2 regions of the Blastococcus saxobsidens DD2 genome follow, and region 1 is predicted to be linked to the other one. Evidence: riboswitches for the same ligand, from Rfam matches in the RefSeq annotation. Region 1 holds a riboswitch; the other holds the start of a gene.
The links. Region 1 has a riboswitch for cobalamin ahead of BLASA_RS05730 (putative cobaltochelatase). Riboswitches for the same ligand answer to the same signal wherever they lie in the genome.

Region 1 (7,712 bases):
CGGCTACGGCCCCTACCTGGACCGGGTGCCAGCCAACCCCCGCCAGGAACGGTTTCCGACCGACAACCGGGTGGAGGCCGAGCGGGCCGCCCACGCGCTGGAGCTCGCCCGGTCGGGACGGCGGGTCGCGGTGGTGTCCAGCGGCGACCCCGGCGTCTTCGCCATGGCGGCCGCCGTGCTGGAGGTGGCCGGCCGGCCGGAGTTCGCGGACGTCCCGGTGCGGATCGTGCCGGGGCTCACCGCCGCGCAGGCCGTCGCGTCACGGGCCGGGGCTCCGCTCGGGCACGACTTCTGCGTGCTGTCGCTCTCCGACGTCCTCAAGCCGTGGGACGTCGTGGTCGACCGGCTCCGCCACGCAGCAGCCGCCGACCTGGCGATCGCCCTCTACAACCCCCGGTCCAAGCACCGCCCGCACCAGCTCGGCGAGGCGCGGGACGTGCTGCTGGAGGTCCGTTCGCCGGACACGGTGGTCGTCGTCGGCCATGACGTCGGCGGGCCCGAGGAGCAGCTCACCGTGACGACCCTGGGCGACCTGGACCCCGAGACCGTCGACATGCGCTGCCTGCTGATCATCGGCTCCTCGCGCACCCGGATGGGACCGTCCGGCCAAGTGTGGACGCCGCGGACCTATCCCGAGTGACGACCCGCCCGGCGGATGCGAGTCAAGAGTCAGCGGCCGGCACGTATACGCGCGCACGTGTGTTGCCCACTGCCCGAACCAGCCCCTCGGATGTCAGGTCCACAAGAAGTCCCTTGACGATTTCCCGGGGCACATGCAGTTCATCGGCTGCTTCCGCGACAGACAGGCGACGCCGCGACTGCACCAGATCGACCAGTTGTTCGCGCCGGCGAGCCTGCGCGGCAATGCCGTACGAACCCACACGCGCCACGATCTCTCGGCTCAGCTCGTAGTAGGTCCCCCCGCGCTCGCCCACTTGGACCAGAAGCGCCTTGAAGAACATTCCCCGCAGGAGACTGGGAACATCGACGTCCGGACCCAGGAGCGCACGGACGCTGCGGCGCGTGACGCGCCCCTCATGACGGGCCAGGACGAGCACGCGACGCTCGTCTGTGGTCATCTGCGTCGCGCTCAGCATGGAAAGCCAGACCTGGTCGTCGAGGCTCACAGGGGACTCGCTCCGCAAGGTCACCGTGACGGAGGCATCCGTGGCGGACCACGTCGGGTCGGGCAGTAGACGCCCCGCCATTCCCTCGTACATGCGGTCCACCCCCTCCCCGAACTCATCGACCAGCTCGAGACTCTTCAAAGCACCCATCAGGCGGGAGTTGCGGGAGAAATGTTCGTCTCTGAGATTCTCCAGCGTCACATGCCCCGCAAGTCCGCCTGGACTACGCACTTCCAAGCGGTCGGAGAACAAAGTGACATCAACCGTTCCGCCAGAAAGTTGATAATCGCGGTGCGCCAAGGCATTGAGCAGCGCTTCTCGAAGCACCTCGCGAGGGAAAGTAGGAATAACCTCGCGCCGAAGGCCTACCACGGCCTCGTGACGCTCGCCGGCATTCTCGATCAGCGCAACCAATTCTTCGACCAGGCGGGACAAGGGCGCACTCAGCGTGTGCCTAGACCGTGATGCTCCGGTGCGCGTCGGGGCACCCTGACGGTCGACGAACTGGACACGCGCACCTTTGATGTGAACATCTGGACTCACGCAGGCCAGGACGACGCCGGCGACCGTCGGCACGAGCTGGCCTGCCCGCTCAACAGCGAGACCGAGCTCAGCCATGTTTTTCAGCGCTGCCCGCCGGGTCACCCTGGGACGCTTTTGTGCAGCCAGTAGTTGATTCAAGGCGTCGAGATCGATGTCAGCGACTCCGACACCGGATACCGGCTCGTCTTCGCGAGGGTGAAGAGTCACTGCCCGCACGAACCGCGCCAGCGCGTCGCCCCGGAGCGGATGATTCGACGAGCCGACCCTGCGGAGCACCCGCCCGTTGGGTGTAGTGACCAAGCGTCCGGTAACGGCAGGCACTCCCACCATGACGACCGGCACCCCGTCGACGCGGAGCTCGTGGGTCGTGACGGACACCTCCACGTCATGAGCCGAAGTCATCACACCGTCGTAGACCGCCTGCTCCAGCTGCGCACCAGCGAACTTTCGATCGTCGTCGATGCCGATGACCACGAGGCCTCCGGTGGTCATGGCCATGGCCGCCAGAGTGTCCGACAGGCCCTTCGGTACGCGGGCCTTGAAGTCGAGACGCTCGTGTTCGACCTTGCCGACCAGGTTCCAGAACTCGTCCGCGGTGACGTCGGTCAGCTGGAAGAGGTCTGAGAGGGAGCCGGCCACGCCGTCAACATACTCGAATCTTGGATCAAGTTGCCGTCGGCACGGCGATTATCTCGCAAGATTTGTGAATCAATGGTGGCGTGCCTCGTTGCTCGCGGCCTCGTCTCAGGCGCGGCGCGGACCGACGGCGTCGTGCACCCAGGCGAGGGCCTCGTCGACGGTCGCGACCGTCGGCACCCCGGGTGGCAGCGGGGGGCGCCGGACCAGCACGACGGGCAGCCCGAGCTCGCGGGCTGCGGTGAGCTTGGCCGCCGTCATGGCGCCGCCGCTGTCCTTGGTGACGACGACCTCCACCGCGTGCCGTCGCAGCAGCTCGAGCTCGTCGGCGACCGTGAACGGCCCCCGCGCGAGGACGATGGTCGTCCGCGCGGGCAGCGGTGGGGACGGCGGGTCGACGGAGCGCACGAGGCAGTGCGCCGTCAGCCCGGCGAACGCGCCGAGCCCCTGCCGCCCGGTGGTGAGGAAGACCGAACCGAACCCCTGGACGGCGTCGGCGGCCTCGCCCAGACCGTCCACCCACCGCCAGTCGTCGTCCGCCTGCGCCACCCACCCCGGTCGGTGCAGGCGCAGCAGCGGGATGCCGACGGCTCCGGTCGCCGCGGCGGCCGACGCCGTCATCGTCGCGGCGAAGGGATGCGTGGCGTCCACGACCGCCCGCACCGCTCGGGCGTCGAGCCAGGCGGCGAGACCGTCCACCCCGCCGAAGCCGCCGACCCGCACCTCGCCCGCCGGCAGCACGGGTGCGGTCACCCGCCCCGCCAGCGAGCTGGCCACGTCGACCCCGTCGGCGACGAGCGCCGCGGCCAGCCGCCGCGCCTCACCGGTGCCCCCGAGCACGAGCACCCGGCCGCTCACGCCCACCGCCCGTGCATCCTGACCCCGTGACGATCGCGGGCAGGGAGGGCAGCACCGGGCTGCGCTACGGCTGGACCACCGGCGCGTGCGCGACCGCCGCCACCACCGCCGCGTACACCGCGCTGCTCACCGGCGAGTTCCCCGATCCCGTGACCATCGACCTGCCTCGCGACTTGCACCCGTCGTTCGCGCTGGCGAGGGAACTGCTCGCCGACGGCGCGGCCGTCGTCGGCGTCGTCAAGGACGCCGGCGACGATCCCGACGTCACCCACGGGGCCCTCGTCTCGGCCCGGGTCACGCACGGCGAACCCGGGACCGGTGTGACGTTCCGGGCCGGGGCGGGGGTCGGCACGGTGACCAAGCCCGGTCTCCCGCTGCCGGTCGGCGAACCGGCCATCAACCCCATGCCCCGGCAGTTCGTCCGCGAGCACGTCGCCGCGGTCGCCGCCCGGCACGGGGGCACCGGCGACGTCGTCGTCGAGGTCTCGGTCGAGCACGGCGAGGAGCTGGCCCGGAAGACCTGGAACCCGCGGCTGGGCATCCTCGGCGGGCTGTCGATCCTGGGCACGACCGGCGTCGTCGTCCCGTACTCGTGCTCGTCGTGGATCGACTCGATCCGCCGCGGCATCGACGTGGCCCGGGCGGCCGGTCACGAGCACGTGGCCGGCTGCACCGGCTCGACCAGCGAGCGGGTGGTGACGGAGCTGTACGGGCTCCCCGAGGACGCGCTGCTGGACATGGGCGACTTCGCCGGCGCGGTGCTCAAGTACCTGCGCCGGCACCCGATCCCCCGCCTGACCGTCGCCGGGGGCATCGGCAAGCTGGCCAAGCTGGCCGACGGGCACCTCGACCTGCACTCGGGCCGCTCGCAGGTGTCGACGGAGTCGCTGGCGGCCATGGTGCGCGCGGCCGGGAGCCCGCCGGCACTGGTCGACGGCGTGCGGACCGCGAACACCGCACTGGACGCGTTGCAGCAGTGCCAGGCCGCCGGCCTCTCCCTGGGCGACCTCGTCGCGGCCGGCGCGCGGGGCACCGCGCTCGGGTTCCTCCGCGGCGCCCCGGTCGAGGTGGACGTCGTGGTCATCGACCGCGGCGGCACGATCGTCGGCCGCGCGGGCTGACGGCTGCCCGTCGGTCAGCGGCATCGCGTCGTCGAGTAGAGGTGGCTGTCGGGGAACTGCCCCGCGGTCAGCACGGCACCGACGACCACCACCGCGGTCCGCTTCACCCCGGCCGCCTCGACCTGCGCCGCGATGTCGGTGAGCGTGCCCCGCAGGATCAGCTCGTCGTCCCGGCTGGCCCGGGCGACGACCGCCACCGGGCAGTCGGCGCCGTAGTGCGGGACCAGCTCGGGCACGAGCTCGGTGATCCGCTGCACGGCCAGATGCAGCACCAGCGTCGCGCGCGAGGCCCCGAGGGTGGCGAGGTCCTCCCCCTCGGGCATCGGCGTGGAGCGGGCCGACGTCCGCGTGAGGATGACCGTCTGGCCGACTCCGGGAACCGTCAGCTCGCGGTTGAGCGACGCGGCGGCCGCGGCGAACGCCGGCACTCCGGGCACGACGTCGTAGGGCACGCCGTGCGCGTCCAGCCGGCGCATCTGCTCGGCCATCGCGCTGTAGACGGACGGGTCACCGGAGTGCAGCCGGGCGACGTCGAGCCCCGCCTCGTGGGCGGCCACCAGCTCGGCGGTGATCTGGTCGAGGTCGAGATCGGCGGTGTCGACCAGCCGCGCCCCCTCCGGAGCGGTCTCCAGCAGCTCGCGCGGCACCAGGGCGCCGGCGTAGAGGCAGACCGGCGCGGTGGCGATGATGCGGGCGGCCCGGACGGTGACCAGGTCCGGTGCGCCCGGGCCGGCCCCGATGAAGTGCACGGTCATGGCGCTACCGAACCACGGAGAAGACTGTGACCGGCATCGCCGGCCTCCAGCCGGTGAACGAGCCGACCGGCTGCGCGCGCTGCACGCCGATCCGCACCAGCTCACCACCGACGCGGGCGAACCAGCCCGCCAGCACCGCCTCGCTCTCGACGGTGACCGCATTGACCACGAGCCGCCCGCCGGCCGGCAGCGCCGCCCAGCACGTCTCGAGCAGCGACGGGGTCGTCGCCCCACCGCCCACGAAGACGGCGTCCGGGGCGGGCAGCCCGGCCAGCGTCTCGGGCGCCCGCCCCTCGACCACGCGCAGGCCGGGGACCCCCAGGCGGGCGGCGTTCCGCGCGATGCGGCCGGCCCGGTCCGGGTGCGACTCGACCGCGATCGCCCGGCACGAAGGGTGAGTGCGCATCCACTCGATGGCGATCGACCCGGCGCCGGCGCCGACGTCCCACAGCAGCTGACCGGGCAGGGGGACGAGCTGGGCCAGGGTGACCGCGCGAACCTCGCGCTTGGTCAGCTGACCGTCGTCCTCGAACGCGGCGTCGGGCAGGCCGGGCACGGTCGGCAGCGGCACCGTGCCGGCATCGGCGACGGCCTCGACCGCGGTCACGGCCAGTGGGTCGACGACCCCGTGCGGCCAGTCCGCGGCGGTGCAGGTCAGCACGTGTTCCGCGGGACCGCCGAGCTGGGCGAGGGCGGTGATCCGGCTGGCGCCGTAGCCGAGCCGCGTGCACAGGGCGGCGACCTCGCCCGGGGTGGCCCCGTCGGAGCCGAGCACGAGCAGCCGCCGCCCGGGCGTCACGTGCGGGGCCACCAGCTCCAGCCCGCGGCCGACGACGCTCACGACGGCGACCTCCTCGACCGGCCAGCCCATCCGCGCGCAGGCGAGGGACACCGAGGAGGGGTGCGGGAGCACCCGGACCGCGCCGGGCCCGTGCAGCCGCACCAGCGAGGCGCCGACCCCGGACAGCATCGGGTCTCCGCTGGCCAGGACCACGACCTGGGAGCCGGGGTGCGTGCCGGACAGGGCGGCCAGCGCGGGGCCCATCGGCGAAGGCCACGGCACGCGCTGAGCGGGCACGTCGTCCGGCACGAGCCCCAGTTGCCTGGCGCTGCCGCGCAGCACGTCGGCCGCCTCGATCACGCGCCGGGCGGCAGGAGACAGGCCGTCCCAGCCGTCGGCGCCGATGCCGACGACCACGATCGGGCCGCCGGTGGGAGCGTCAGGTCCTGGCACGGGCGCCGATCCTAGGGACGGGACGACCCCGCGTGGCGGTGCCGGGGTGGTCGTGGTCTGATGACGCCGCCACACGCGACGGTAGTGGAGGAAGCCCGGTGAGATTCCGGCGCGGTCCCGCCACTGTGAGCCGGTTCTCCGGTCAGTCAGGAACTCCCGCCGTCGCCTCCTGCCACCTCCGGGCGTGGACACCCGGGGAGAGGACGCGTGCCCCGTGCGCCGTATTCGCGCATGATCTACCCCTTCAGCGCCGTCGTCGGCATGGACGACATGCGGCTGGCTCTCCTGCTCAACGCCGTCTCCCCCGCCGTCGGCGGCGTGCTGGTGCGCGGTGAGAAGGGCACGGCCAAGTCGACGACGGTCCGCGCGCTGGCCGCCGTGCTGCCGCCGGTCGCCGTCGTGCCCGGCTGCCGCTTCGCCTGCGACCCGGCCGCGCCCGACCCGGGGTGCCCCGACGGCCCGCACGAGCCCACCGCGGGCGGTCCCAGCCGTCCGGCCCGGTTGGTCGAGCTGCCCGTCGGCGCCTCCGAGGACCGGGTCGTCGGCTCGCTGGACCTGGAGCGCGCGCTCACCGAGGGCGTGAAGGCCTTCGAGCCCGGCCTGCTGGCCGCCGCCCACCGCGGCGTGCTCTACGTCGACGAGGTCAACCTGCTGCACGACCACCTGGTCGACCTGCTGCTGGACGCCGCGGCGATGGGCACCGCGTACGTCGAGCGCGAGGGGATCTCGGTCCGGCACGCCGCCCGCTTCCTGCTGGTCGGGACCATGAACCCCGAGGAGGGCGAGCTGCGCCCGCAGCTGCTCGACCGGTTCGGGCTGACCGTCGAGGTCGCCGCGCCGCGCGACCCGGCCGTGCGCGCCGAGGTGGTGCGCCGGCGGTTCGCCTCGGACGCCGATCCGGCCGGCTTCGCCGCCGAGTGGTCGGCCGAGGAGACCGGGCTCGCCGATCGGATCGCCGACGCCCGCGCCCGGCTGCCGCGCGTCGTCCTGTCCGACGCCGCGCTGCAGCAGGTGACCGCCGTGTGCGCCGCCTTCGACGTGGACGGCCTGCGCGCCGACCTGGTCACCGCCCGCGCGGCGATCGCGCACGCCGCCTGGTCCGGCCGCGACGAGGTGACCGAGGACGACGTGCGGGTGGCCGCCCGCCTGGCCTTGCCGCACCGCCGCCGGCGCAACCCGTTCGACGCACCCGGTCTCGACGAGGACGTGCTGGACCAGGCGCTGTCCGACAGCCGCCCCGAGGACGGCCCCGAGGACGACGGCCCCGACGACGGCCCCGACGGCGGCGGTCCCGAGGACGGCGGCCCGGGCGATGCAGGCATAGGAGGCAATACCTACGAATCCGACGTCGAGACGCAGGCACAGCCTCCTGTGCCCGAGGAGGGCAGCGGCGAGCCGACGACGGCACCCCGGGGTGAGGGCGGCGGCCGCGCCGACG
Region 2 (7,712 bases), 270 kb from region 1:
CGCGGATGCCGGCCTGCGCCGCGGCGCTCCCCGGCTCGATGTTGACCACCAGCGCGCCGTCCCGCGTCCCGTCGGTCACCGACCGGGCGTTGACGCCGAGCGCGGCGTGCACGGCCGTGCCGGTGGAGATCAGCTGCTCGGTGATCCGCTTGACCGTGTCGATGGGGATGGCGAAGCCCAGGCCGATCGAGCCACCACCCATGCCGCTCGACGCGATGGCGGTGTTGATGCCGACGAGCGCCCCGGTGGCGTCCACCAGCGCACCGCCGGAGTTGCCCGGGTTGATGGGCGCGTCGGTCTGGACGGCGCTGATCACGGCGTTGGTGTCGGTGCCCTGACCGGACAGCCGGACGGGCCGGTTCAGCGCGCTGACGATGCCGCTGGTGACGGTGCCGGCCAGGCCGAGCGGGGAGCCGATGGCGACCACGGGGTCGCCGACGACGACGTCGTCGGAGCGGCCCAGGGACGCGGTCACCAGGCCGGGCTTCTCCACCTTGATCACGGCGAGGTCGCTGGCCGGGTCACGGCCGACGATGCGCGCCGCGGATCCGCTGCCGTCGGAGAACACCGCCCGGATCTCGGCCCCCTCGACGCCGTCGGCGCCGGAGATGACGTGGTTGTTCGTGACGATGTAGCCGTTCTCGCCGTCGATCACGACCCCGGAGCCGGTGGCGCCCGCCTGCCCCACGCGGACCTCGATGGAGACCACCGCCGGCATGACGGCGTCGGCGATGTCGGAGACCGAGCCCGGTTCCCGGGTGATGCCCGGGTCCACCTGCGACAGGGTCGTCCCCGGGCTGAACAGCGGGGTCTCGTCGGCCGTGCGGGTCAGGTACCAGCCGACGCCACCGCCCACCACGCCGACCACCAGCAGGCCGAGCACGGCGAGCGTCGTCAGTCGGACCGAGATGTCGCGCAGCCGTACCTTGCGCCGCCCCTGGGCGTCGACGACGACCGGACCGGGCTGGCTCTCCTCGTCGTACACCGCGGGGGCACCGAGGCCCGCCGGTGACGCCGGGTCGCGCCAGGGATCGCTCGGGGCGTCGGCCTTCCACCACGGACCGGTGGCGGTGCGCCGGGCGCCGGTCCGGCCACCCGGCGGCTCCTGGAGCCCGTACCGGCCGGGCGCGGGGGGTCCGAATGCCCGCAGCAGCGCCTCTGGAGGCGGAGGCGGCAGCGGGCGGGGCGCGGGCGGGGGCCGGTCACCGGCGAAGCTGCCGTCGACCTGCTCCGGCCGGCCGAACGCACCGGCCTGTGCCGGCGTGGGCTGCGGGGCCGGCACGGCCCGGGGGGTGAGTCGCTGCACCGCCGCGTCGTCGAAGCCGCCGAGCCGCCCCGCGGGACGCGAGTAGCCGGCGTCCCCGGGCACGGCCGGGTCGCGCTCGTGGTCGGTGCTCAAGGGGTGCCGCCCGGGGAGCCGGTGCCGGTCGAGAGGTCGACGGTGACCGTCCGCACGACGGGAGGGGCGATCTCGGTGTGCTGCTCGGGCTGCGGGCGGTCCGCCGCGGGCGCGGGGGCGGCATCGGCCGGCAGCGTCAGCGCCAGTGCGGCGACCCCGGCGCCCAGACCGGCGAGCGTGCCGGCCACGCCGCGGCGGAGCCAGCGCGCGCCGAACGGCCCACGGTGCTGCGCACCCTCGCTGAGGTCCAGGGACCAGGAGCCGGTGCTCCCGGTGACGGTCAGTTCCCCCGCGGCGGCGCTCATCGCACCCGTTCCGTCACCGGAACCGGGCACCTCGGCGGTGAAGGGGATGGCGCGCAGGCGCGACATCAGGTCACCGGGGATCGTCACGTCCGCGGATCCGTGCAGGGCCGCCTTCGCCTCCCGCTGCGCCGCCACGGCCATCCGGCAGGCGGCACAGCCGGCGAGGTGCCGGGCTGCCCGTGCCGCCGGACCGGCCGTCAACTCGCCGTCGACCAGCGCGGCGATCGCCTCCTGGGCCAGGTGGCTCTCCGGGATCACGCCCCGACCTCCCCGGCAGCGGCCACGCGTCGCGGCGCCAGATGGGCGAGCGCCTCACGCAACTGCACCCGGCCGCGGTGGATGCGGCTGCGTACGGTGCCCAGCTTGATGCCGAGGGTGGCCGCGATCTCCTCGTAGGTGAGGCCCTCGATGTCGCAGAGCACCACGGCCACGCGGAACTCCGGCGACAGCGCGTCCAGTGCCGCCTGCACCTGCGGATCCAGGTGGGTGTCGGCGTAGACCTGCTCCGGGCTCGGCGCCCGGCCGGGCAGCCGCTCGGTGTCCTCGGGCAGGGCGTCGAACCGGATCCGCTGGCGGCGGCGCACCATGTCCAGGAACAGGTTCGTGGTGATCCGGTGCAGCCAGCCCTCGAACGTGCCCGGCGAGTAGTCGGCCAGCGAGCGGAACACCCGGACGAAGGTCTCCTGCGTCAGGTCCTCGGCGTCCTGCGGGTTGCCCGACAGCCGGTAGGCGAGGCGGTACACCCGGGCGGAGTGGTCACGGACGACCTGCTCCCAGGACGGGGCCACCCAGCTGTCCGCGGCCATGCCGGTGCCCTCGGGCTGCACGGGGGTGGCCTCGGACACGCCACCAGGATCGCAGACGGGGCCCGACGCGCCCTCCCCCGCGTCGACGGGTCGGGCGGACACGGCTCGCTTCAGGCGCACGTCCGGATCAACGAACGACCAGCACACCCGTGTTCCCGCGCACCGCGGCTCCCAGGAGACGCACAGGTACGGCCGCGCATCACGGCCCCGCGCGACCCGGCCACTACCCTCGGCCGGTGATGAGCGCCCAGCAGCCGCCGCCCGGAGGCGGTAACGAGCTGGGCGCCGCCTACGCCGACCGCTTCGCCGCGGAGTCGCCCGAGATGCAGGCGGCGCGGCACCGCACCCATGCCCTGTCCGGCTCGCAACCGGTGGAGCCCCCCGTCGGGGCCGTGCTCGCGGTCCTGGCCGCGACGACCGGGGCCCGCTCGGTGGTGTCCATCGGCAGCGGCGGCGGCCTGGCCGCCCTGTGGCTGCTGCGCGGCATGCGGCCCGACGGCGTCCTCACCGCCCTGGACGGCGATCCCGAGCAGCTGCGGGCGGCGCGCACCGCGCTCGCCGAGGCCCGGGTGCCCGCCAGCCGGGCGCGGCTGATCTTCGGCACCCCCGGCGAGGTCCTCCCCCGACTCTCGCCCGGCGGCTACGACATGGTGTGCTGCGCCGGCCCGCCGCGGGAGTACGCCGAGCACCTGCCGGGGCTGCTCGCCCTGGTGCGGGTGGGCGGCACGCTCACCTGCCACGGGCTGCTCGAGGGCGGCCGGATCGCCGACCGCACCGCGCGGGACCCGCAGACGGTGGCGTGGCGGGAGATCTCCCGCACCATCCGCGACGACGACAGCCTCCTGCCGGCTGTCCTGCCCATCGGTAGCGGGCTGCTCGTCGCCACCAAGCGCGCCTGACCGACCAGGCATAGGAGGCTTTGCCTACGGATTCGGCTCAAGAACCGTAGGTATAGCTTCCTATGCCGGGGGGGGTCAGAGGTAGGCGCGGGTGCCCTTGCCGAGCACGGTGATCCCGCCGGCGCTCACGTGGTAGCGCTCGCGGTCCAGATCGTGGTCGAAGCCGATCCGGGCGCCCGCCGGGACGACGACGTTCTTGTCCAGGATCGCCCGGCGCACGTGCGCGCCCTCACCGATGTATGCGCCGTCCATCACGACGCTGTTCTCGATGCGGGACCCGCGTTCCACCCGGACCCCGGGGGAGATGACCGAGCCGTGCACCGCGCCGCCACCGATGATCGCGCCGGCGCTGACCATCGACTCCTCCGCGCGGCCGCCCAGGACGAACTTCGCCGGCGGGCGCTGCGGCGGCAGCGTGTAGATCGGCCACCGCTCGTTGTAGAGGTTGAAGACCGGCGACACCGACACGAGATCCATGTGGGCGTCGTAGTAGGAGTCGATGGTCCCGACGTCGCGCCAGTAGCCGTGGTCGCGCTCGGTCGCCCCGGGGACCACGTTGGTGGAGAAGTCGTAGACCCACGCCTCACCGGATCCGGCCAGCATCGGCATGATCGAGCCGCCCATGTCGTGCACCGAGTCGGGGTCCTCGGCGTCGGCCCGCAGCGCCTCCAGCAGGGCGTCGGTGCTGAAGACGTAGTTGCCCATGGAGGCGAAGCTCTCCTCCGGCGAATCCGGCAGACCGGGCGGGTCCGCGGGCTTCTCCAGGAATCCGCGCACCTTCCCCGACGCGTCGGAGTCGATGACCCCGAACTCGGTGGCCTCCCGGCGCGGCACCCGCAGGCCGGCGATGGTGACCCCGGCCCCGGTCTGCAGGTGCTGGTCGATCATTTGCGCCGGGTCCATGCGGTACACGTGGTCGGCGCCGAAGACGACGACGATCTCCGGCCGCTCGTCGTAGATCAGGTTCAGGCTCTGGAAGATCGCGTCGGCGCTGCCGGTGTACCAGCGCGGGCCGAGCCGCTGCTGGGCCGGTACCGGGGTGATGTAGTTGCCGAGCAGCTGGGACATCCGCCAGGTCTGGGTGATGTGCCGGTCGAGGCTGTGGCTCTTGTACTGGGTCAGGACGGCGATCTGCCGGACGTCGCCGTTCACCAGGTTGGAGAGCACGAAGTCGATGAGCCGGTAGTTGCCCCCGAAGGGGACTGCCGGCTTGGCGCGGTCCTGGGTCAGCGGGGACAGCCGCTTTCCCTCACCGCCCGCCAGGACGATGCCGAGCACCCGTGGACCGCCGCGCATGGACAGCACCGTATCCGCTGGCGGGACCGGCGGCGCCCTGCGTGGGCCGCACCCGCCCCCCTAGGGTGACGGCGTGCACATCGGGATCGTCACGCGTGAGTGGCCGCCGGACGTCTACGGCGGGGCCGGGGTGCACGTCGAGCACCTCGTCGCGGCGCTGCGGGCGCTGCCGTCGCCGCCGCAGCTGGACGTCCACTGCTTCGGCGGCCCGCGGAGTCCGGGCACGGCGGGATACGGAGCCACCGGCCACCCGGTGCCGCCCGCGTTGCGCGAGGCCAACGGCGCGCTGCAGGCGCTCGGTGTCGACGTCGAGATCGCCGCCGCCCTCGCCGGCGTGGACCTGGTGCACAGCCACACCTGGTACGCGAACGGCGCGGGGATGCTGGCCGCGCTGGTGCACGGGATCCCGCACGTGGTCACCGCGCACTCGCTGGAGCCGCGGCGCCCGTGGAAGGCCGACCAGCTGGGCGGGGGCTACCGGCTCTCCTCGTGGGTCGAGCGCACCGCCTACCTCGCGGCGGACGCCGTGATCGCGGTCAGCCACGGCATGCGCGCCGACGTCCTCGATGCCTACCCGGACCTCGTCCCGGCCCGCGTGCACGTCGTCGGCAACGGGGTGGACGCCGACGCCTACCGGCCGGTGCACGACCCGGACGTCGTGCGCGGGCTCGGGGTGGACCCCGACCGCCCCTACGCGCTCTTCGTCGGGCGGATCACCCGGCAGAAGGGCGTTCTGCACCTGCTGGCCGCCGCCGAGCAGCTGCCCGCCGACGTCGGCCTGGTGCTCTGCGCGGGCGCCGCCGACACCCCGGGCGAGCGGCAGCAGGTGGCCGACGCGGTCGCCGAGCTGCAGTCCCGCCGCGGCGGAGTGGTGTGGATCGAGACGATGCTGCCCCGTGAGCAGCTGGTGCCGCTGATCAGCGGGGCCACCGTGTTCGTCGTCCCGTCGGTGTACGAGCCCCTCGGCATCGTCAACCTGGAGGCGGCGGCCTGCGGCACCGCCGTCGTCGCCAGCGCCGTGGGCGGCATCCCGGAGGTCGTCGACGACGGCCGCACCGGGCTGCTCGTGCCCTACGACGAGGACGATCCAGCCGGGTTCGCCGCCGGCCTGGCCGCCCGCACCGGCGAGCTGCTGGCCGATCCCCAGCGCGCCGCCGCCATGGGGGCCGCCGGCCGGGAACGCGTGCTCGCCGAGTTCGGCTGGGCCGCCATCGCCCAGCAGACCGTGGCGGTGTACGAGGCGGTCCTCGCCGCCCGCGGTTGAACCGCTGGTACCTTCTGCGCACCGGCTCGTGCCGGCGGCGCAGCAGCAGCGAAGTCCGGTGCGAACCCGGCGCTGTCCCGCAACTGTGATGGTCCCTCGCGGACCTGAGCCAGATCGCCTGCCCTGCGTCCTGCAACCGACCCTCGCGGCAAGGGTCGCGCATCGGGCGTCGGGTCAGCTCGTGGGCGACGCTCGCCGCCTCCACTGGAGGCAATTCCTTGTTCGGCACTCCCCTCGCGGCGCGGTCGACGCCGCGCGCCCCCCGGCGGCCCACCCCCGCCCTCCTGGCCCTCCTCACGGCCCCGCTCCTGGCGCTGACCGCGTGCGGTGGTTCCGCCGACCCCACCGACGACGCCGCGGCGTCCGCCTCGCCGGAGTCCGGCGCCTTCCCGGTCACCGTGACCGGCGCCGACGGTGAGCTGACCCTCGAGGACCAGCCCGAGAACATCGTCTCGATGTCGCCGACCGCCACCGAGATGCTCTTCGCCATCGGCGCCGGCGACCAGGTCGAGGCCGTGGACGACAACTCGAACTACCCGGCCGGGGCACCGACCACCGAGCTGTCGGCCTTCACGCCGAACGCCGAGGCGATCGCCGAGTACGAGCCCGACCTGGTCGTCCTGAGCAACGACCAGAACGGGATCGTCGACGCGCTGGACGCGCTGTCCATCCCGACGCTGCTGCTCCCGGCCGCCGAGAGTCTCGACGACACCTACGAGCAGCTGGAGACCCTCGGCGAGGCGACCGGCCACGCCGAGGAGGCCGACGAGGTGGCCGCCGACGTGCAGGACCGGATCGCCGCCGCGGTGGAGTCGGTGCCGGCCGACGCCGAGGGGGCGAGCGTCTACCACGAGCTCGGCCCGGAGCTGTACTCGGCGACCAGCGACACGTTCATCGGCAGCATCTACCGCATGTTCGGCCTGGAGAACATCGCCGACGGCGCCCCCGATGCGGCCGGCGGCTACCCGCAGCTGTCCCCGGAGTACGTCGTCGGTCAGGCGCCGGAGCTGATCGTCCTCGCGGACACGAAGTGCTGCGAGCAGTCGGCGGAGACCGTGGCGCAGCGGCCGGCGTTCGGCACCGTGCCCGCCGTCCAGGAAGGCCGGATCCTCGAGGCCGACGACGACATCGCCTCCCGCTGGGGTCCGCGGATCGCCGAGTTCGCGGAGTCGGTCGCCGAGACGCTGCAGGGCTGAGAGAAGCACCCCCGATGACGACGACGGCGCCCGGTGCGCGCACGGCCGCGGGAGCACCCCGCAGCCGGCGCCGCTCCGGCCGGGTGTTCGCCGGAGCCGGCCTCGCGCTGGTCCTGGCGATGCTCGCCGGGGTGTGGGTGGGGGCGCTGCCCCTCCCCCCGGGCGCCGTCGTCGTCACCCTGCTCGACCGGCTGCTCGACCCGTTGGGGGTGACCGTGCCGGGCACCCTGGAGGGCTCCTCCGCCGCGGTCCTGCTGCAGCTGCGCCTGCCCCGGGTGCTCCTGGCGTCGCTGGTGGGCGCCGGGCTCGCCATCTCGGGTGCCGCGTACCAGGGCGTGTTCCGCAATCCGCTGGCCGACCCCTACCTGCTGGGGGCGGCGGCCGGTGCAGGGCTGGGAGCCACCCTGGTCATCGCGTACTCCCCGGTGCAGGCGGTGGGGCCGATCGGGGTCGTCCCCCTGGCCGCCTTCGCCGGGGCGCTCGTCGGCGTCGGCTGCGCCCTCGCGCTGGGCAGCGTGGCCGGTGGTTCGCACAGCCCGACGCTGCT

Region 2: linked by a shared signal. The riboswitch ahead of BLASA_RS04430 (ABC transporter substrate-binding protein) and the one ahead of BLASA_RS05730 (putative cobaltochelatase) in region 1 are both predicted to bind cobalamin.

Annotation. Positions count from the first base shown of each region.
Region 1 is NC_016943.1:1,198,314-1,206,025, reverse strand. It holds gene BLASA_RS05760 (precorrin-2 C(20)-methyltransferase) at 1-640, shown strand, start outside; gene BLASA_RS05755 (ATP-binding protein) at 663-2,309, opposite strand; gene BLASA_RS05750 (cobalt-precorrin-6A reductase) at 2,415-3,170, opposite strand; gene BLASA_RS05745 (cobalt-precorrin-5B (C(1))-methyltransferase) at 3,191-4,285, shown strand; gene cobM (precorrin-4 C(11)-methyltransferase) at 4,300-5,040, opposite strand; gene BLASA_RS05735 (bifunctional cobalt-precorrin-7 (C(5))-methyltransferase/cobalt-precorrin-6B (C(15))-methyltransferase) at 5,045-6,274, opposite strand; cobalamin riboswitch at 6,319-6,453, shown strand; gene BLASA_RS05730 (putative cobaltochelatase) at 6,506-7,712, shown strand, end outside.
Region 2 is NC_016943.1:932,540-940,251, reverse strand. It holds gene BLASA_RS04460 (S1C family serine protease) at 1-1,399, opposite strand, end outside; gene BLASA_RS04455 (anti-sigma factor family protein) at 1,396-1,962, opposite strand; gene sigE (RNA polymerase sigma factor SigE) at 1,959-2,549, opposite strand; gene BLASA_RS04445 (O-methyltransferase) at 2,750-3,409, shown strand; gene glgC (glucose-1-phosphate adenylyltransferase) at 3,485-4,705, opposite strand; gene glgA (glycogen synthase) at 4,779-5,969, shown strand; cobalamin riboswitch at 5,969-6,110, shown strand; gene BLASA_RS04430 (ABC transporter substrate-binding protein) at 6,188-7,165, shown strand; gene BLASA_RS04425 (FecCD family ABC transporter permease) at 7,180-7,712, shown strand, end outside.